3 regions of the Burkholderia savannae genome follow, and region 1 is predicted to be linked to each of the others. Evidence: riboswitches for the same ligand, from Rfam matches in the RefSeq annotation. Region 1 holds a riboswitch; each other region holds the start of a gene.
What was found. Region 1 has a riboswitch for thiamine pyrophosphate ahead of thiC (phosphomethylpyrimidine synthase ThiC). Riboswitches for the same ligand answer to the same signal wherever they lie in the genome.
Positions count from the first base shown of each region.

Region 2: linked by a shared signal. The riboswitch ahead of WS78_RS00900 (FAD-dependent oxidoreductase) and the one ahead of thiC (phosphomethylpyrimidine synthase ThiC) in region 1 are both predicted to bind thiamine pyrophosphate.
Region 3: linked by a shared signal. The riboswitch ahead of WS78_RS24225 (DMT family transporter) and the one ahead of thiC (phosphomethylpyrimidine synthase ThiC) in region 1 are both predicted to bind thiamine pyrophosphate.

Region 1 is NZ_CP013417.1:2,604,960-2,611,850, forward strand. It holds gene WS78_RS12910 (EamA family transporter) at 1-290, opposite strand, end outside; gene WS78_RS12920 (molybdopterin-dependent oxidoreductase) at 708-1,499, opposite strand; gene WS78_RS12925 (cytochrome b/b6 domain-containing protein) at 1,515-2,471, opposite strand; gene WS78_RS12930 (DUF1223 domain-containing protein) at 2,515-3,354, opposite strand; gene WS78_RS12935 (pentapeptide MXKDX repeat protein) at 3,539-3,826, opposite strand; TPP riboswitch at 4,146-4,263, shown strand; gene thiC (phosphomethylpyrimidine synthase ThiC) at 4,386-6,317, shown strand; gene WS78_RS12945 (glycine zipper 2TM domain-containing protein) at 6,534-6,746, shown strand.
Region 2 is NZ_CP013417.1:171,969-178,859, reverse strand. It holds gene mlaD (outer membrane lipid asymmetry maintenance protein MlaD) at 1-526, opposite strand, end outside; gene mlaE (lipid asymmetry maintenance ABC transporter permease subunit MlaE) at 539-1,306, opposite strand; gene WS78_RS00920 (ABC transporter ATP-binding protein) at 1,303-2,121, opposite strand; gene thiE (thiamine phosphate synthase) at 2,221-3,324, opposite strand; gene WS78_RS00910 (thiazole synthase) at 3,321-4,136, opposite strand; gene thiS (sulfur carrier protein ThiS) at 4,189-4,386, opposite strand; gene WS78_RS00900 (FAD-dependent oxidoreductase) at 4,428-5,564, opposite strand; TPP riboswitch at 5,790-5,921, opposite strand; gene WS78_RS00895 (ABC transporter ATP-binding protein/permease) at 6,194-6,891, shown strand, end outside.
Region 3 is NZ_CP013418.1:725,671-732,561, forward strand. It holds gene WS78_RS24200 (N-acyl-D-amino-acid deacylase family protein) at 1-440, opposite strand, end outside; gene WS78_RS24210 (BCAM0308 family protein) at 1,160-1,675, shown strand; gene ftsH (ATP-dependent zinc metalloprotease FtsH) at 1,731-3,698, shown strand; gene WS78_RS24220 (rhomboid family intramembrane serine protease) at 3,748-4,347, opposite strand; TPP riboswitch at 4,600-4,706, shown strand; gene WS78_RS24225 (DMT family transporter) at 4,796-5,632, shown strand; gene WS78_RS24230 (TauD/TfdA family dioxygenase) at 5,796-6,891, opposite strand, start outside.

The sequences.
Region 1 (6,891 bases):
GTGACGAGCATCGTGCCGACGAGCGCCGCGTTGCGGATCTCGACGAGCGTCGGCCGCACCGGGCGCCGCCGCATCGCGAAGATGAAGAGCCCGATTCCCGCGAGCAGGTTGCGCAAGCCGGACAGCAGCAGCGGCGGAAACGATTCGAGCGCGACGTGCAGCGCGAGATACGTCGAGCCCCACGCGAAATAGATGAACGTGAGCGCGAGCGCGACGCGGCCGCCGCGGCTTTGCGGCAAACGGAGCGGACGGCGTGCGAGGAACGCGAGGGGGCGATCGAACGGCGTCATCGGTCAGCGTGCCCGCACGGAGTGACGCGTGCCGCTTCGCGCGTTCGCGCGCAAAGCGGCGCGACTGCCGGCGAGCGGCCCCGATATATCCGGAATGACGAGAGACGGCGGCGTGCGAAACGACGAATCGGAGCGTGCGGCGGCGAACATGACCGAAGAAGGCGAACGGACTCGAATGAATATGTGCGCGGCCGGGCGGCCGCATACCGCCAGCATTATGCATTAAGGAATGGAAAACGAATGCCGGCGCGAATCGAACGCGCGCTCGGTGACGCGTCGGCGCGACATTTCATTCGCGGCACACCGGCGTTTTCGTTTTTCGACCGTCGAGACGAAGCCGCAAAAACACGAGCGGCGCGAGCCGCGAGCGGACGAGCGCCACGCATCGCCCCGCCCGCGCGGCGTCGCCCGAGCGCGTCACGACCCGCCGAACCAGTTGTAGCCCTGGTCGACCCAATATCCGCCCGGATACGTATTGGTGACGAATATCTCCATGATGTGCTTCGGATTCTTGTAGCCGAGCTTGGTCGGCATGCGCAGCTTCATCGGAAAACCGTATTCGGGCGGCAGGCGCTTGCCGTCGTATTCGAACGTCAGCAGCGTTTGCGGATGCAATGCGGTCGGCATGTCAATGCTCTCGTAATAATCGTCCGCGCATTTGAAGCCGACGTATTTCGCGGTCGTGTCCGCGCCGGCGCGGCGCAGGAATTCGCGAAACGGCGTGCCGCCCCAGCGCCCGATCGCGCTCCAGCCCTCGACGCAGATGTGCCGCGTGATCTGCTCCGCGTGCGGCAGCGCGTACAGCTCCGGCAGCGTCCAGCTGCGCTTGCCCGTGACGAGCCCCGACACGGCGAGCCGAAAATCGTCGGCGCTGACGCGCGGCACGTCGTCGATGCCGTAGAACGCGTTGAACGGAAACGGGCGCGTGATGTCGGCTTCGGCGTACGTCGGCGCGAGCCGCGTCGGGCCGAACAGCCACGCCTGCACGCGATCGTTCGCGCGCGACACCTTCTCGAGAAAATCGTCGACCGACGCGTCGTCGCGCAGCGTGCAGCCCGTGAGCATCGCGAGGCCGCCGAGCGTCAGCACGCGCTTGCCGAAGAGGCGCCGCGACGGCAGCGCGAGCTCCTTGCGCACGTCGATCAAGAGCGACGCGCGATCGATCCGCGCAAGGTCGCCCGCCGGCTTTTTTCTGTCGCTTTCGGACATGATGAGTGACTCCTTTTAGTGTCCGCGCAGCATCGCGACGAGCGAGCGCGGAACGAGCGCCGCCATCGCGACATGCACGACGAAGAACGCGACGAGAAACGCCATCGCCCAGAAGTGCACGACGCGGGCGCTGTCGTAGCCGCCGAGCAGCTCGCGCAGCAGCGGAAACTGCACCGATTTCCAGATCACGAGCCCGGACAGCACGAGCAGCACGAGATCGGCGATCGTCGCGACGTACGCCGCGCGCTGGACCGCGTTGTAGACGGACAGATCGTCGTGCGACAGCCGGCCGCGCAGCGCATCGCGCAGATCGCGCGCGACGCCCGTCGCGCTGAGCGGCAGGAACTTGCGCTTGAAGCGCCCGGTCGCCGCGCTCATCGTCAGATAGAACACGCCGTTGAAGAACAGCAGCCACATCGCGGCGAAGTGCCATTGCAGCGCGCCGCCGAGCCAGCCGCCGAGCGTCGCGCCGCGCGGGAACGTGAAGCCCGCATAGATCGGCGACGCGTCGTAGATCCGCCAGCCCGACAGCGCCAACGTCACGGCCGCGACCGCGTTGAGCCAGTGGCTCGCGCGCACCCACAGCGGATGGATCGGGCGGCGCGGGCGGGAAGCGGACGTTGCCGCGTCCGTCGCTTGCGCGTCCGTCGGTGCCGGGTTCGCCGCGCGGGGCGGCGCGTGGTGCATGGCGTGTGGCATTGCGCCGGCCGCTCCGCGGGCCATCGCGGGGGCCGCGGCATCGGTCATTGCGCCGGGCGTCGCGCCGGTCGTTGCATCGGCCTTCGCGTCGCCGGTTGCGCCGGCCACCGCGCGCACCTTCCCGCACACCTTCCCGCGCACCTCCGCGTCAGCCGCCGCGCTCGTCGACGCGCCGGTCGACTCACCCGCCCCCGCGTCCGCCCGCGCGCCGGTCGCGGCCCTGGTCCACGCGCCCTTCGCGCCCTTCGCGCCCTTCGTCGTTATTGCGTTCATTGGCGATGCCCTCCTTCGTTGGTCGATGGCGCGCGCACGTCGCTCACCCGCACAGCGGCAGATCGAGCGCCTGCAGCACGTCGCCCGTCGCGTGATCCTCGACGAACGCGGCGACGCCGTAGCGCGCGGCGTCCTGCGCGCGCAGGTTCGCGGGCAGCGGCAGCGTGCGCCGCACGTCGAGCGGCGCGACCGCGCCGGCCGTCGACGCGAGCGGCCCGAATGAGAGCGGCCCGATCCACTGCCGCACGACGCGCTCGTGGCGCAGCGTCGCGCCGCGGTTCTCGCCCGCGCGCACCGGCGATTCGATGCCGTTCTCGTACAGCGCGAGATACGCGTCGAGCGCGCGCGGCGCGCCGGCGCGCGGCGTCACGGACAGCTCGACGTCGAGGGCGTCCGCGCGCCGCGCGGCGGACAGCGCGATGCCGACGCGCGCGGGCTCGCCCGCCGTCGCGACGACGCGCCGCTCGAACGCGCTCGCATCGCGCCAGTCGCGCAGCTCGCGGCCCGCGACCGCGACTTCCGGCGTATAGACGAAGCGGCCGCCGCCGCGCGATGCGAGCGCGTGCTGCCGTTCGGTGAAGCGATGCTGCGCGAAGCGGTCGGTCCAGCCGAGGCCGTCCCAGTAATCGACGTGCAGCGCGAGCGGCACGACCCGCAGCGCGGCGCGATGCGGGGCAAGCCGCGCGAGCCAGTCGTCGGCGCTCGGGCAGCTGCTGCAGCCCTCGCTCGTATAAAGCTCGACGAGCGCCTGCCGGCCGTCGGGGCTGCGGGCGACGCAGGCGCCGCCCGCGGCCGCCTGCGCGATGCCTGCGGCGGCAAGCGCGAGCCCCGCCGCAACGGCGCGCATCGAAACGGAAAATGAATTCGACATGGAAAAGCTCATCGTTCGGCGCCGGAGCGCGGGCGCGGTGCGCCGCGCGCGCCGGCATGCGCGACGCGAACTGCGCGACGCGATCCGGCATCGCGCGACGCACCGCGCCGCGAAACACGGGCCGCCCGCACGGCGAGCGAGCGGGCGGGCGGGCCGAGCCGGATCGCGCGTTCAAGCGCGCGTTCGACGACGCCGCTCAGTTCGACATCGGGCTCATCTTGTCGGACGACATCGGCTTTTTCATCGCGTCCTTCGGCGTGTGGCCCTTCTTCATGCCGCCCTTCGCCATGTGATCTTGCTTCTTCATGCCCATCTCGTCCTTCGACATCGCGCCCTTCGACATCTCGCCCTTCGACATCGCATCCTTCGACATCGCATCCTTCGACATCGCATCCTTCGACATCGCGTCGTTCTGCGCATGGGCGAGCGGCGCGGCGAGCGCGAGACCGGCGACACAGGCGAAAGCAAACAGATTCCTTTTCATGGGATAGCTCCATCGTTATTGATTGAGGAGCCGAATAGTCGGGATGCGACGGCGAATATGACAACGGCCGCAAAATTTTTTTTCGGCACCGGCGCTTGCGCGGGCGACGGGCGCTCGCGCGGCGCACCATCGCGCCGCCGCGCGCGCCGACCGGGGCCCCGCGCCCCAAGAAGCGGCGCCCGCGCGGCCCGGATGCCTGCGCGCCGGCCCGATCCGCACCCGCCGCGCCGCGCCGCAGCATGCGCGCCCGACCGCGCATTCGCGCGCAACCGATCTGTCCCCTGTTGAAACCTCGGCCGACCCGGTGTATCTTCTGCGCTTGCTAACGCGGGGGTCCTGCATTGCGCTCGGTCAAGCGATCGTGCGGCGCGGGTGAGAAATACCCTTTGAACCTGATCTGGGTAATGCCAGCGCAGGGAAGCGTCCGGGTTTCGCCGCCGTTCCACGTCAGAATCCCGTCGCGTCGCGAATCTCGTCTCCTGCTTAGCGCCCCACACCCGCTTTGCATGGGACCCGAGTCAGCGCTCAAGCGCCAGCTCGAGTCGACACAGGAGATCGCATGAACGCCAATCCCAAATTCCTGTCGGCCGACGCCCGCGTCGACGCCGCCGCCGTCGCCCCGCTGCCGAACTCGCGCAAGATCTACGTGACGGGCTCGCAGCCCGACATTCGCGTGCCGATGCGCGAGATCACGCAGTCGGACACGCCGACGAGCTTCGGCGGCGAACGGAATCCGCCGATCTACGTGTACGACACGTCGGGCCCGTACACGGACCCCGACGCGAAAATCGACATCCGCGCCGGCCTGCCCGCGCTGCGCCAGCGCTGGATCGACGCGCGCGGCGACACCGAGACGCTCGAGGGCCTCACGAGCGAGTACGGCCGCGAGCGCGCGGCCGATGCGGCGACGGCCGAGCTGCGCTTCCCCGACCTGCACCGCCATCCGCGCCGCGCGAAGGCGGGCAAGAACGTCACGCAGATGCACTATGCGCGTCAGGGCATCATCACGCCCGAGATGGAATTCATCGCGATCCGCGAGAACCAGCGCCGCGCCGAGTATCTCGAAAGCCTGAAGGCGAGCGGCCCGAACGGCGCGAAGCTCGCCGCGATGATGGGCCGCCAGCACGCGGGCCAGGCGTTCGGCGCCGCGGCCTTCGGCGCGAGCGCGCTTGCGCAGATCACGCCGGAGTTCGTGCGCGACGAAGTCGCGCGCGGCCGCGCGATCATCCCCGCGAACATCAATCACCCGGAAACCGAGCCGATGATCATCGGCCGCAACTTCCTCGTGAAGATCAACGCGAACATCGGCAACTCGGCCGTCACGTCGTCGATCGGCGAGGAAGTCGACAAGATGACGTGGGCGATCCGCTGGGGCGGCGACACGGTGATGGACCTGTCGACCGGCAAGCACATCCATGAAACGCGCGAGTGGATCATCCGCAACAGCCCGGTGCCGATCGGCACGGTGCCGATCTACCAGGCGCTCGAAAAGGTCAACGGCAAGGCCGAGGACCTGACCTGGGAAATCTTCCGCGACACGCTGATCGAGCAGGCCGAGCAAGGCGTCGACTACTTCACGATCCACGCGGGCGTGCGCCTGCAGTACGTGCCGCTCACCGCGAACCGGATGACGGGCATCGTGTCGCGCGGCGGCTCGATCATGGCGAAGTGGTGCCTCGCGCATCACAAGGAAAGCTTCCTGTACGAGCATTTCGAAGAGATCTGCGAAATCATGAAGGCGTACGACGTGAGCTTCTCGCTCGGCGACGGCCTGCGCCCCGGCTCGATCTACGATGCGAACGACGAAGCGCAGCTCGGCGAGCTGAAGACGCTCGGCGAGCTCACGCAGATCGCGTGGAAGCACGACGTGCAGGTGATGATCGAAGGCCCCGGCCACGTGCCGATGCAGCTGATCAAGGAAAACATGGATCTGCAGCTCGACTGGTGCAAGGAAGCGCCGTTCTACACGCTCGGGCCGCTCACCACCGACATCGCGCCGGGCTACGACCACATCACGTCGGGCATCGGCGCGGCGATGATCGGCTGGTTCGGCACCGCGATGCTGTGCTACGTGACGCCGAAGGAGCACCTCGGCCTGCCGAACAAGGACGACGTGAAGGAAGGCATCATCACGTACAAGCTCGCCGCGCACGCCGCCGACCTCGCGAAAGGCCACCCGGGCGCGCAGGTGCGCGACAACGCGCTGTCGAAGGCGCGCTTCGAGTTCCGCTGGGAAGACCAGTTCAACATCGGTCTCGATCCGGACAAGGCGCGCGAATTCCACGACGAAACGCTGCCGAAGGATTCGGCGAAGGTCGCGCACTTCTGCTCGATGTGCGGCCCGCACTTCTGCTCGATGAAGATCACGCAGGACGTGCGCGAGTTCGCCGCGCAGCAGGGCATGTCGGAAAACGACGCGCTGAAGAAAGGCATGGAAGTGAAGGCCGTCGAGTTCGTGAAGAGCGGCTCGGAGATCTATCACCGGCAGTAATGCCGGCGTACGCTCCGCCGCGCCCCGAAAGCCCGCCTCGCGCGGGCTTTTTTGCGTCCGCGCAACGGCGCTTCGGGGGACGAAACAATTGATTACGAAAGCCGCGGCGCTCTAACAAGTCCTTACAGCGCATAACGGACCGCCCGCGTAGATTTTGAATGTGGGCTGCATCGAAGCATGCGTGCCCACGCGTCTCTTTCATCCGAGGAATGAACAATGAAATCGATTCGGCGTATTGGGGTATGCGCAATGCTCATCGCGGCAGCCGCCAGTCTGTCGGCTTGCGACACGATGACCCATCAGCAACGTAACGCAGCAATCGGCGCGGGCATCGGCGGCGTCGCCGGCGCGGCGATCGGCGGCAACGCCCTGTCGACGATCGGCGGCGCGGCCGCGGGCGGCCTGATCGGCAGCCAAGTCGGCAAGTAAGCCCGCGAATCGGGCGCACCGTGCAGACGGGCCGCGCCCTTGAATGCGGACGGCGTGCGCCGCCTTCGTCGCGGCGCGCACCGTCCGGCCGTTTCGCGCAGCCGGTTCACGCAACCGTTTCACCCGGCCGTTTTACCCGCTCGTT
Region 2 (6,891 bases), 1.8 Mb from region 1:
CGGCCGCGCCCGATGCCGCGGGCGCAGGCGCGCCCGGCGCCGCGGCGGCCGGCTTCGCGCCGCCCGCGTCCGCGGCCTTGCTGTACAGGAACTGCCCGATCAGGTTCTCGAGCACGATCGCCGACTGCGTCATCGTAATCGTGTCGCCCGCCTTCAGCATTTCCGTGTCGCCGCCCGGATCGAGGCCGATGTACTGCTCGCCGAGCAGGCCCGACGTGAGGATCTTCGCCGACGAATCCTTCGGAAACGGGTATTGCTTGTCGAGATCGACCGTGACGAGCGCCTGGTAGGTGTTCGAGTCGAAGCCGATCGCCTTCACGCGGCCGACCACGACGCCCGCGCTCTTCACGGCCGCGCGCGGCTTCAGGCCGCCGATGTTGTCGAACTTCATCTTCACCGCGTAGGTCGGCTGAAACGACAGCGAGCTCATGTTGCCGACCTTCAGCGCGAGGAACAGCAGCGCGAGAAAGCCCAACACCACGAAGAGGCCGACCCAGAAGTCGAGAGCAGTCTTTTTCATCGTCATCCCAGAAAAGGCTTAGCTGAACATCAACGCGGTCAGCAGGAAATCGAGGCCGAGTACGGCGAGCGACGCGTACACGACAGTCTTGGTCGTCGCGTGCGACACGCCCTCGGGCGTCGGCTTCGCTTCGTAACCCTGAAACAGCGCGATAAACGTGACGGCGAAGCCGAACACGACGCTCTTGATCACGCCGTTGCCGACGTCGGCCCACACTTCGACGCCGCCTTGCATCTGCGACCAGAACGCGCCGGGATCGACGCCGATCAACAGCACGCCGACGACGTAGCCGCCGAGCACGCCGACCGCGCTGAAGATCGCGGCGAGGAGCGGCATCGCGATGACGCCCGCCCACATCCGCGGCGCGATCACGTTCTTCAGCGGATCGACCGCCATCATCTCGAGCGCGGTCAGTTGCTCGCCCGCCTTCATGAGGCCGATCTCGGCCGTGAGCGACGTGCCCGCGCGCCCCGCGAACAGGAGCGCCGACACGACGGGGCCGAGCTCGCGCACGAGCGACAGCGCGACGAGCAAGCCGAGCGCCTGCTCGGAGCCGTAGCGGTTCAGCGTGTAGTAGCCCTGCAGGCCGAGCACGAAACCGACGAACAGCCCCGACACGGCGATGATCACGAACGAGTAATTGCCGAGGAAATGGATCTGCTTCGTGACGAGCCGCGGCCGCCTCAGGAGCGAGAAGAACTCGAGCACGACGCGCACGAACATCCGGGTCGCGTAGCCCGTGCGCTCGAGTCCGCCGAGCACGAAACGTCCGATCGCGCTGATCATCTGCGCCCTCCGCCAAGGCCGAAATCCGCCGCGAGCGGCTGGCTCATGTAGTGAAATTTGAACGGGCCGTCCGGCGCGCCGTCGATGAACTGGCGCACGCTCGGATCGGTCGACGCGCGCAGCGCGTCGGGCGTGCCCTCGGCGAGAACGCCGCCGTTCGCGAGGAAGTAGACGTAGTCGGCGATCGCGAACGATTCCGGCACGTCGTGCGTGACGAGGATCGACGTCGCGCCGAGCGCGTGGTTCAGCGTGCGGATCAGGTTCGCCGTGATGCCGAGCGAAATCGGGTCGAGGCCCGCGAACGGCTCGTCGTACATGATGAGCTGCGGATCGAGCGCGATCGCGCGCGCGAGCGCGATGCGCCGCGCCATCCCGCCCGACACCTCGGACGGCATCAGGTTGCGCGCGCCGCGCAGGCCGACCGCGTTGAGCTTCATCAGCACGAGATCGCGGATCAGCTCTTCCGGCAGATCCGTGTGCTCGCGCAGCGCGAACGCGACGTTGTCGAACACCGACATGTCGGTGAAGAGCGCACCGAACTGGAACAGCATGCCCATCTTGCGGCGCAGCGCGTAGAGACCCTCGCGCGTCTGCGCGCCGACATCGGCGCCGTCGAACAACACCTGGCCGCGACGTGCGCGCACGAGCCCGCCGATCAGGCGCAGCACGGTGGTCTTGCCGCAGCCCGAACCGCCCATCACCGCGACCACCTGGCCGCGCGCGAAACGCATGTTCAAGTTCGACAGGACGAGACGCTCGCCGTAGCCGAAAGCGACGTCGCGAAGCTCTAGCAGGGACTCGGAGGAGGAGCTCACGGAGCTGACAATCCTTATACGCAGAACGCCGAATTATAGGGCCTGCCTCGGAATGATGTCGTGAAGGCTTCTCAAGCGTTCCAGTCAGAGATTGTCAAATTATCGTCCGAATTTTTGCTGCAACGCAACAATCGCCGCCCGGTAGTCGGCCGCGCCCGTGATCGCGCTGACGACGGCCGCGCTGCCGACGCCCGCCGCCAGCACCGCGCCGAGGGTGTCGACGGCGATTCCGCCGATCGCGACGAGCGGCGCCTGCGGCCCGGCGAAGCGCGTATAGCGCGCGAGCCGCGCGAGCCCCTGCGGCGGCGCGGCGACCGCCTTCGTCGCGGTCGCGAATATCGGGCCGAGCGCGAGGTAGCTCGGCTTCAACTGCAGCGCGACCAGCATTTCGTAGTACCCATGGCTCGACAGGCCGAGGCGCACGCCCGCTCGCGCGATCGCCGCCAGATCGGCGGTCTCGAGATCCTCCTGGCCGAGGTGCACGCCGTACGCGCCCGCGTCGAGCGCGAGCCGCCAGTGATCGTTGATGAACACGCGCGCGTCCGGATGGCGGCGGCCCGCGGCCACGGCCCGCTCGACCTCCGCGCGCAGCGCATCGGGCGACGCGTCCTTCACGCGCAGTTGCACGGTCTTCACGCCGCAGTCGAGCACGCGCTCGATCCACTCGGCGCTCGGCAGCACCGGATACAGGCCGAGCCGCTGCGGACACGGCGGGAACGCGGGCTTCGGCGCGGCGGGCACGCCGAGCGCGCGGGGAAAGCGCGCGGCATCGACGGGCCACGGATCGTCGCCGCGCGCATCGTCGCCGTCGCGCCACGCGAGCGCGAGCACGAGCGCGTCGGACGCCGGAAAACCGCAATCGAGAAACGCGGCGAGCGCCGCGATCCAGTCGTCGGCGAGCGGCCCGCGCGCGGCGAGCGCATGGCGCGCCGCACCCGTGTGGAGCGTCGCCGATACGTCATCGATCACGATCGCCTGCGCGCCCGCCGCCGTCAGCCGCGCGATGTGCGCGGCGTGCGCATCGGCGTCGCCCGCGATCTCGACCCACAGGTCGCCCGCGCGCGGATGCTCGGGCGGCGCGAGGCAAATGCGCGTGCGCATGTCGGGCGACGGCCATACGCCGAGCGTCGCGCGAATCCGCTCGGCGGTCTCGGTGAGCTCGTCGGCGGGCGGCCAGAATGCGTTGGGGAGCGCCGGGCTCATGCGTGGCTCCCGTCCTGGTGCCAGAACGGCATCCCGACGACGGGCGTGCTCGCGTGCGCGGTCTCGCGCGCCTCCATCGCCCCCGCGAGATACGCGGCGCGCCCGGCCTCGACGCCCTGCGCGAACGCGCGCGCCATGATCTCCGGATGCGTCGCCTGCGACACGGCCGTGTTGAGCAGCACGCCGTCGAAGCCCCACTCCATCACCTGGCACGCGTGCGACGGCACGCCGAGCCCCGCGTCGACGATGAGCGGCACATCCGGCAGCCGCTCGCGCAGCACGCGCAGCCCGTACGGATTCACGACGCCCTTGCCGGTGCCGATCGGCGCGCCCCACGGCATCAGCACCTCGCAGCCGGCGTCGAGCAGGCGCCGGCCGATCACGAGATCCTCGGTGCAGTACGGCAGCACCTTGAAGCCTTCCTTGACCAGCAGCGTCGCCGCTTCGATGAGGCCGACGGGGTCCGGCTGCAGCGTGTAGTCGTCGCCGATCAGCTCGAGCTTGATCCAGTCGGTCTCGAACACCTCGCGCGCCATCTGCGCGGTCGTCACTGCCTCGGCCACCGTCTGGCAGCCCGCGGTGTTCGGCAACAGCGGCACGTCGTGGCGCTTGAGCAGATCGAAGAAGCCGGCCTCGGCCGCGCCGGCGTTCATCTGGCGCCGCAGCGCGACCGTCACCATGCCCGGCCGCGCGGCCGCGATCGAATCGGACAGCGACTGCAGCGACGGATAGCGCGACGTGCCGAGCAGCACGCGGCTCGCGAAGGTTTTGCCGTGCAGCGTGAGCGTGTCGGCGGAGGAAAGAGGCGTCATCGGAAGATCCTGTGGGAACGGGGTGCGGAGGCGATGCCGGCGCGCCGGCGCATCAGCCGCCCGCGACCGGATGCACGACGTCGAGCTTGTCGCCCGCGGCGAGCGCGCGCGCCGCGTGCTGCGTGCGCGCGACGAACGCGCCGTTGACCGCGACCGCGAACGGCGGCTGCACGCCGTACGCCGCGAGCGCGTCGGCGACCGTCGCGCCGTCGGGCAGCGAGAGCGTCTGTTGATTGATCTGGATGTCCATGATGGCTGTCGATGTCGGTTGATCGGTTCGTCGGGCCGCGCTCAGGCAGGCGCGTGGTGCGCGGCGCCGTGCTGCAGCAGCGCCGGCCAGCGCGCGTCGCACCGCCACGCGGCGAACGTGTCGGCGTCCCTCACCGTGCGTTCGACGAGCGCCTGCGCGAAGCGCGCCGCCGTATCGGCGACTTCCGGCGCGATCATGAAGCCGTGCCGATACAGGCCGTTGACCGCGAGCGTCGCGCCGCCGTCCCAGACGAGCGCCGGGCGATGGTCCGGCAGCGTCGGCCGGCATTGCGAATTCAGTTCGAGAATGCGCGCCTCGCCGAACGCCGGGTGCACCGAGAACGCGGCGCTCAGCAGCTCGAGCGCGGAGCGCACGCTGACGGGCGACATGTCCTCGCCTTCGATCTCGGTCGCGCCGATCACGTAAAGATCGTTCTCCTTCGGCGCGACATAGAGCGGATAGCGCGGGTGCAGCAGCCGCACGGGGCGCGTGAGGCCGATGCCCGGCGCATGCACGCGCGCGACCTCTCCGCGGATGCCGCGCAGCGTCGGCATCTGCGCCTTCGCGCCGAGCCCGCGGCAGTCGATCGTGATGCGCGCGGCGGGCGCCGCCTGCGGCTCGATCGCCGTATTCCAGTGCGCATCGACGCCGCGCTCCGCAAGGCCCGCGGCGAGCGCGCGCAGCACCTGTCGATTGTCGAGCTGGCCCTCGCGCGGCAGCAGCAGGCCGTGCGCGAAGCGCCCGGCGAGCGCCGGCTCGGCCGCGTCGACCTGCGCGCCCGCGAGCGCGACGAGGCCGCCGTCGAGCAACTCGGCGCTCGCGTTCGCGCGCACGCGACGCTCGAAGAGCGGCGCTTCCGCGCGGTCCGCGTGATGCCAGACGACGAGCGTGCCGTTGCGCTGGAAGAACACGGGTTCGGGCAGCTCCGCGAGCCAGCGCGGCCAGAGATCGAACGACGCGACGCCGAGATCGGTGACGAAGCGCTCGGCGCTCGCCGCTTCGGCGAGCGGCGCGAGCATCGCCGCCGCGACCCACGCGGCGGAGCCCGAGCCTGCCGCGTCGCCGCGCTCGTACAGCGCGACGCGGTGCCCCGCGCCCGCGAGACGCCATGCGATCAGGCGGCCGACGAGGCCGCCGCCCAGCACCGCGAAATCGGGCTCAGACGCACGCAGGTTCATCGCATCCGCCCGTCGTGTTCGTCACATGAAAGCGGCTCGAAGCGGGAGCCGGGAAATCCGCCGCGGCCGACGGCTCGCAGCGAAGCAAAAGAACTGAAGATTGCACGGTCATCGATACCTTCCGTCACGCGCGAAGATGCGCACCCAAAAGGACGAAACCGGCGACTGAGGCCGGCCGGGACTCGCGATGCGCGCGGCTCGCCGAAGCGACGGCGCGGGCATGGCCCGGCGGGATCGGAAACTTCCCGCGCCGGTATTACCCGGATCGGGTGCGAAGGGTCTCTCTCAGCCTCGCCGCGCATCCGGCCACGCCGATTCGGCAGGGCCGAGGCACGCGAAGCACCCCTGTTTCGTCGGCGGTCATTAGACCATAAAAGCGGAAACGGCCGCAAACCTCGCGCTGCGGCAAATTCGCCTGCCGCGCGGCGGCGCTGGCACAATGCCCGCTGGGCACGGCGCGCGAGCGAGCATCGCCGCGGCGCCGAGCCAGTGCCGTTCGCGGCATTAAGCGCCGTTTAAGGCGCGCTCGCCAGAATCCGCGGCACGCACGCCGCGCGCGGCGCCGAACGGACGCGCCGGGCGCGGCCCGGTTGTCCGCCCGGCGTCGCCGGCCTCACATCAGGAAGCTCATGACTCAATCGATGCAAGTCCTCGCCCCCGTCCCGGACGGCCCGACGCAATCCCCGCCTCCCGTATCCACGTGGAGCCTCATCAAGCCCTATTGGGTTTCCGAGGAGTGGAAAGTCGCGTGGGGCCTGCTCGTCACGATCGTCGCGATCAACCTGACGCTCGTGTGGATCAACGTGCGGATCAACTCGTGGAGCGCATCGTTCTACAACGCGCTGCAATCGAAGGACGTGCGCGACTTCCCGAGCCTGCTGATCACGTTCGCCGTGCTCGCGTTCGCGTTCATCATCCTCGCGGTGTACGGCCTCTATCTGCGCCAGATGCTCGGCTTCCGCTGGCGCCAGTGGCTGACGACGCGCTTCCTGCACGAATGGCTCGGCGAGCGCAACTTCTACCGGATCGAGCGCGACCGGCTCGCCGACAACCCCGATCAGCGGATCGCGGACGACCTGCAATCGCTCGCGTCGACGACGCTGTCGCTATCGCTCGATCTGCTGTCGACGGTCGTCACGCTGGTCTCGTTCGCGACGATCCTCTGGTCGATCGCCGGCGCGGCGACGATCTCGCTCGGCGGCCACGCGATCACGATTCCCGGCTACATGGTGTGGGTCGCGATGATCTACGCGATCGCGGGCTCCTACGTGATGCACCGCTTCGGCCATCCGCTCGTGTCGATCAACTACCAGCAGCAGCGCGTCGA
Region 3 (6,891 bases), on a different replicon from region 1:
GGGCCGAGCGGCAGCGATTCGAGATGGCGGACGTACGCGGCCGCGGTGTCCCAGGTCTTCGCGCGCGACAGCACGGCGAGCATCTGATCGCGCGGCAGCGCCTCGACGCGGCTGAAGAGATCGGTGCAGTCGAGCGCGTCCGCGTGAACCGTCGACAGCGAGCACGAGCCGAGGAAAACGCTCGTCACGCCGTGCCGCACCGATTCGGGCAGCCCCGGCGACACGAGGATCTCGGCGTCGTAATGCGTATGGATGTCGACGAAGCCGGGCAGCACCCATTTGCCGGCCGCGTCGATCACGTCCGCGCCATCGGCCGCGAGCGGTGCGTCGGACACCGTCGCGACCCGGCCGTCGCGGATGCCGAGGTCGCGCGCGCGGGGCTCGGCGCCCGTGCCGTCGAACCATAGGCCGTTGCGGATGATCGTGTCGTAGCGCGTCATCTTGAGGTGTCTCCGTATCGTGTTCTGGACGCACGGGCGGCCCGCACGCGATGCTTGAGCCGCGATGCGAGTTGCGCGTCGCGCGTTGGCTTGCGCCGGGCATCGGCGTTCGTCGCCAAAACGTTACATTGATTGATGTCAAGATGAATTGCAATCGAGTATTGCCTCAACTGCGAGCGGCGGCCCGCAAGCGTCGCTCGCGCCGATGACGGGCGTTGCCGAAAGGATCAGACACGCCTCTCGAGGCGCGATCGCGTATTGCGGCGCGTCACCGTGTCGTCGTTCGGCGTCTTCCGTCGACATCCGCGCGATCGTCCAGCGGGCGCCGCCGGCAAGCGGCGCGAATTGCCGTGGCCATGCTGCGCCACGGCAATCGCGGCACACGCGCGGCCGTTCACGAACGGCGGCGACGCGCGATATGCCGCCCCCCACGACATATGGCGCCCCGCGATCCGCCCGAGCGCGCCGTTCGCCTGCCTGGGGCCGATCGTATCGGCCTTCGTCCATTGGCTACGGATCTGTACCAATCGGTGCGCGCGAGGCGGCAAGATTTCGTCAAGCGTTGATCGGCGTCAACCGCACGTGCGGGCGATCGCCGATGCTCTCTCATGTACGTCGCGCCCCGGCCGCGCGCCGCCATTCCCGCGATGCAAGCGCATGCCGCCGACGAGCGCCCGGCGCCGCACGCGAAACGTACGACATATCGACAAGGAAAGACGATGATCTACGGATCGAACGAACTCTATGCGGCGATGAGGCTGCGCCGTGATCGGGACGCGCCGCGCGCGCACGCGGCGCACGGCTACGGCGCGCCGGCTCGCCTGAAGAGCGGCATGGGCTGCACCGAATGCGGCGCGCTGTACGACGGTGGCCGCTGGACTTGGCATGCGGCGGCGGGCACGCTGCTGCAGATCGTGTGCCCCGCGTGCCGGCGCATCCGCGAGCGCGCGGGCGCGGGCGAACTCGTGCTTGAAGGCGGCTATTTCGCGCGCCATTGCGACGACATCGTCGCGCTGCTGCGCCATCGGGCGGGCGGCGAGCGCCACGACCGGCCGTTCGAGCGCATCGTGTCGATCGACACGCGGCCCGCGCGGATGATCGTGCGCACGACGGGCTCGCACCTCGTCCACCGGCTGAGCGAGGCGCTCGTGCGCGCGCATCGCGGCGAGCTCGAAATCGACTATCGTGAAGGAGAGGACGTGCTGCGCGCGCACTGGATGCGCGACGCCGCCTAGCGCGTGCGCGTCCGCCGACCACTTCGTACCGCCGAACACACGCCGAGGCATCCCGATGAAGAGCGAAACCGGATACTTGGGCTTCGTCGTCGTGCTCGTTTTCATGGTGCTGCTCGCGCTGCAGCTCGCGACGCTGAGCGCGCCCGCGACGCAAATCGCGTACAGCGACTTCCGCAAGCTCGCGACGGCCGCGCAGGTCGACGATCTCGAAGTCAGCCCGACGCGGATCACGGGCGTCCTGCGCAACAGCACGGCCGCGGCGGCGCTGCCCGCGTCCGACGCCGACGCGATCAAGCGCGCGGGCGCGCCATGGCGCTTCACGACGAGGCGCGTGACCGACGAGCGCCTGATCGACACGCTCGCCGCGACGGGCACCCGCTACCGTGGCGCGGAGGACGACACCTGGATCGGCACGCTCGCGTCGTGGATCGTGCCGATCGCGGTGTTCGCGATCGTCTGGAACGTGATGTTGCGGCGCCCGCGCGGCGGGCTGCAGGACTGGTCGGGCGTCGGCAAGAGCAAGCCGCGGGTTTACGTGGAGGCGAAGACCGGCATCGATTTCGACGACATCGCCGGCATCGACGAGGCGAAGGCCGAGCTCCAGCAGATCGTCGCGTTCCTGCGCGCGCCCGCGCGCTATCAGCGGCTCGGCGGCAAGATTCCGAAGGGCGTGCTGATCGTCGGCGCGCCCGGCACCGGCAAGACGCTGCTCGCGAAGGCGGTCGCGGGCGAGGCGGGCGTGCCGTTCTTCTCGACGAGCGGCTCGTCGTTCGTCGAGATGTTCGTCGGCGTCGGCGCGGCGCGCGTGCGCGACCTGTTCGAGCAGGCGCAGCAAAAAGCGCCTTGCATCATCTTCATCGACGAGCTCGACGCGCTCGGCAAGGTGCGCGGCGCGGGCATCACGTCGGGCAACGACGAGCGCGAGCAGACGCTCAACCAGCTGCTCGTCGAGATGGACGGCTTCCAGGCGAACTCGGGCGTCATCATCATGGCGGCGACCAATCGTCCGGAGATTCTCGATCCCGCGCTGCTGCGCCCCGGCCGCTTCGATAGGCATATCGCGATCGACCGGCCGGATCTGACCGGGCGGCGGCAGATTCTGTCGGTGCACGTGAAGCACGTGAAGCTCGCGGCGGACGTCGATCTCGGCGAGCTCGCGTCGCGCACGCCGGGCTTCGTCGGCGCGGATCTCGCGAACATCGTCAACGAAGCGGCGCTGCACGCGGCCGAGCTCGACAAGCCGGCGATCGAGATGTCGGATTTCGACGAGGCGATCGACCGGACGATGACGGGCATGGAGCGCAAGAGCCGCGTGATGAGCGAGCAGGAGAAGGTCACGATCGCGCATCACGAGGCCGGGCATGCGCTCATCGCGCAGACCCGCGCGCACAGCGATCCGGTGAAGAAGGTGTCGATCATTCCGCGCGGAATCGCGGCGCTCGGCTACACGCAGCAGGTGCCGACCGAGGATCGCTACGTGCTGCGCAAGAGCGAGCTGCTCGATCGGCTCGACGTGCTGCTCGGCGGGCGCGTCGCCGAGGAGATCGTGTTCGGCGACGTGTCGACGGGCGCGGAAAACGATCTCGAGCGCGCGACCGAAATGGCCCGGCACATGGTGGCCCGATACGGGATGAGCGAGCGGATCGGCCTCGCGACGTTCGGCGACGCCGACAGCCGCGGGCTGCCGCCCGTCGTCTGGCAGCCGGGCGGCGAGCGCTGGAGCGAGAGCACCGCGACGCGGATCGACGACGAGATCCAGCGGCTCCTCGCCGAGGCGCACGATCGCGTGTCGCGGACGCTGAAGGAGCGGCGCGACGCGCTCGAGCGGATCGCACAGTATCTGCTGAAGCACGAAGTCGTCGATCACGAAATGCTCGTGCGGCTCGTGAACGACGAGCCGCTGCTGGACGACTCGGCGGCGGGCGGGGGCGCGGCGAAGCGCGGCCGCGACGATTCCGGCGCGCCGAAGCTGGCGACGCAAGCCGGCCCGGCGAACAAGGCCGATCATTCGGTGCCGCAGTGACGGCGCGGCAGGCCGTGCCGCCCGTCGCGCGACAGAGTGCGGGCCGCGCTCACTCGATCGGCCACTCCCTTTTCGGCCGCGTCCAGAACAGCATCAGCACGAGCGCGCCGAGCATCCCGCCCAGATGCGCGAAATGCGCGATGCCGCTCGCCGCGCCCGCGACGCCGAGCAGCAGCTCGATGCCCGCGTAGCCGAGCGCGAACACCCACGCGGGCATCGGAATCGGCGGAAACAGCAGCACGACGCGGCGCGACGGATACAGCAGCGCGTACCCGGCGAGCACGCCGAACACGCCCGCCGACGCGCCGATCGTCGGCGCGGCGCCCGCCGCCGTGTAGCGCGCGACGACGAGCTGCGTAAGCGCACCGCACACGACGCTCGCGACATAAAGCGTGCCGAAGCGCGCGCGGCCGAGCGAGCGCTCGACGTCGCGGCCGAACATCACGAGCCCGAGCATGTTGAAGAGCAGGTGCGACAGCCCGGCGTGAAGCATGCTGTACGTGACGATTTGCCAGAGATGGAACGCGGGCACGGCGGCGCCCGCACCGTTCCGCGGCGGCCACAGCGCGAACAGCGAGAGCACGCGGTCGGGATCGGCGAGCTCGACGAAGAAGCCGATCAGGTTCAGGACGACGATGGCAAGCGTCATGGCGGCCGCGGGCGAAAGAAGTGGGGGCGTCGGCGTTCATTATGCCGGCATCGCGCGGCCGCAGCCGGCTCGCCGCGCGCTTGGCGACATGCGCGGCATCGGTCGTGCGTCGCGGTCGGCCCTGTTGCTCCATTGCTCCATTGCCACGCCGTCCCGTCGCCCCATTTTCCCGCGTCGACCGACACGCTCGCAGACGGCGAACGAATCAACCCGCGTCGGCTTGTCGGCCACCGGGTTCTTGCCGATAATAGCCCGGCCATCAGGGGGAGCCGGGCGATCGGCTGAGAGGTTCCGCGCAAGGAACGACCCCTAAACCTGATCCGGGTAATGCCGGCGTAGGAATGAGGTCCGCCATGATTTGTCCGCAATCCGCCCGCCGCCGCGCCGCGGCGGGGCTTCCTGCATCTTGCGCGTCTTGCGCGTCCCCCGCTGCGTTCGCCGCGCGCCGATGACGCCGTCCGTCATCGCGCTCGTGCTGTTCGCGGCGATCCTGCACGCGACCTGGAACGCGCTGCTCAGAAGCGGCGCGGATCGTCTGCGGAGCATCACCGTGATGAGCTTCGCGACGACCGCCGCGGCGCTCGTCTGCGCGGCGCTGCTGCCGCTGCCCGCGCGCGCGAGCTGGCCGTACCTGGCGGCGTCCGCCGCGTTGCAGGTCGGCTACAGCGTGTTTCTCGCCTACGCGTATGAAGGCGCGGCGCTCAGCCAGGTCTATCCGGTCGTGCGCGGCGCGGTGCCGCTCCTCGTCACGCTGGGCGGCTACGCGTGGGCGGGCCAGCGTCTCGACGGCGCGCCGCTCGCGGGCGTCGCGCTCGTGTCGGGCGGCATCGCGAGCCTCGCGCTCGGCCGCTCGCGGATTCGTTCGCGCTCGTTCGCCGCGGCGCTCGCGACCGCGCTCTTCATCGGCGGCTACGTGACGGTAGACGGCGTCGGCTCGCGCGTCGCGGGCCATCCGCTCGCGTACGCGGCGTGGATCTTCATCGCGTATGGCGTCGCGATGCCCGCCGTGTTCCTCCTCGTCGGCGGCCGCTTGAACGCCGGCTTCACGCGCGCCGAAACGCTGAAATCCGCGGCGGGCGGGCTGATCTCGCTGATCAGCTACGCGGCGGTCGTCGACGCGCTGTCGCGCGGCCCGGTCGGCCCGATCGCCGCGCTACGCGAGACGAGCATCGTGTTTTCGGTGCTGATCGGCTGGGCGTGGTTGGGCGAGAAGCCGAGCGGACGGCGCTTCGTCGCGTGCGCGGCGGTGGCGGCGGGCGCGGCCTGCCTCACGTATCCCGCTTGATGCATTCAGGCTCGCGCGATGCGAGCCGGCCGGCGACATCCGAGCGAGCCTGCGCGCGCCGGCCGTCTCATGCGCGCGCAGGCGAGCGCGGGGTTCGGCGCTTCGGCGGCCGCGACGGCCATGCGAACAGCGCCGCGCGCGCATCGACGACGCGCCGCCGCGCTCAGCCCTCCGCGCGCCGCGCGGCCGCGGCCGCGGCGATAAACGCCTCGCGCGCCCGCAGCTCGCCTTCCTTGAAATATCCGCCGCGCAGCGTGCGCACGATCCCGGGTGCGCCGAAGTCGCCGCGTCCGTGAAAGATCCGCCGGTTGTCCCAGACGACCATGTCGCCCTGCGTCCATGTGTGCAGATACGATCGCCTCGTCGCGACGAGGCGCGCCTTGAGCGCGTGATACGCGCGGAAGAACGGCATCAGATCGTCGAAGCCGATGCCGTCGAAGAACATCTTCGTCGGGTTGTTGATCAGGCGCTCGACGCAACCGTCCGGCCGCAGCCGGACGATCGGCGTCCGATGCTCGTAGCGCTTGCGCGCGTTCGGATATTCGGCGCGATAGACGACGTTCGTGTGCGCGAGCCGATCGAACATGTCCGGCGACGCGTCGCGCAATTCGGACAGCACCGCCCAGCCGTCGACGAACCGCGTGCAGCCGATTTGCTCGCGCGCGCAGCGCGGATCGACGTCGAGGCCGAACAGGAACTGGTAGTCGGGCGGCGGCGAGCAGTACGGAATGTCGGTGTGCAGCGGCAAGGCCTTCGTGCTGAACGACACGCTGTCGGTCGCGTCGTCCGACTTGATTTCGAGATCGAAGAATTCGCCGAAGTACGACGGATCGAGAAAGCCCGCGAGACGCTCGCGAACCTCGTCGAAAGGCCGCGTCGCGCCGCCGTCCGCCTTCAGCACGACAAGGCCCGACTCGAACAGACGATTCAGCGCGAGCCGCAGCGCGGCGTCGCCTTCCAGCACGTCGGCGAGGCTGAAATGGCTCGACGCCGGCGCGCCGCGCTCGGGCCACGGCGTCCAGGGCGGGCCGGCTTGCGCGTCGGCCGCGGAAATTCCGTCGCGGTAGTCGTCGCGCGCGAGCCGGTCGAGCGCGTACGTGCTCACGTGCGCGTCCTGCCAGACGATCCGCAGCCCGTGCGCGCCGAGCGACACGCGCTCCGGCCGGATGCCGGGCGCAATCGCGCCCGGATCGAAATGGCGCTGCCGGCAGTGGCCGTTGAAGCACTCTGCGCACTCGCAGGCCTGGCGCAGCCACACC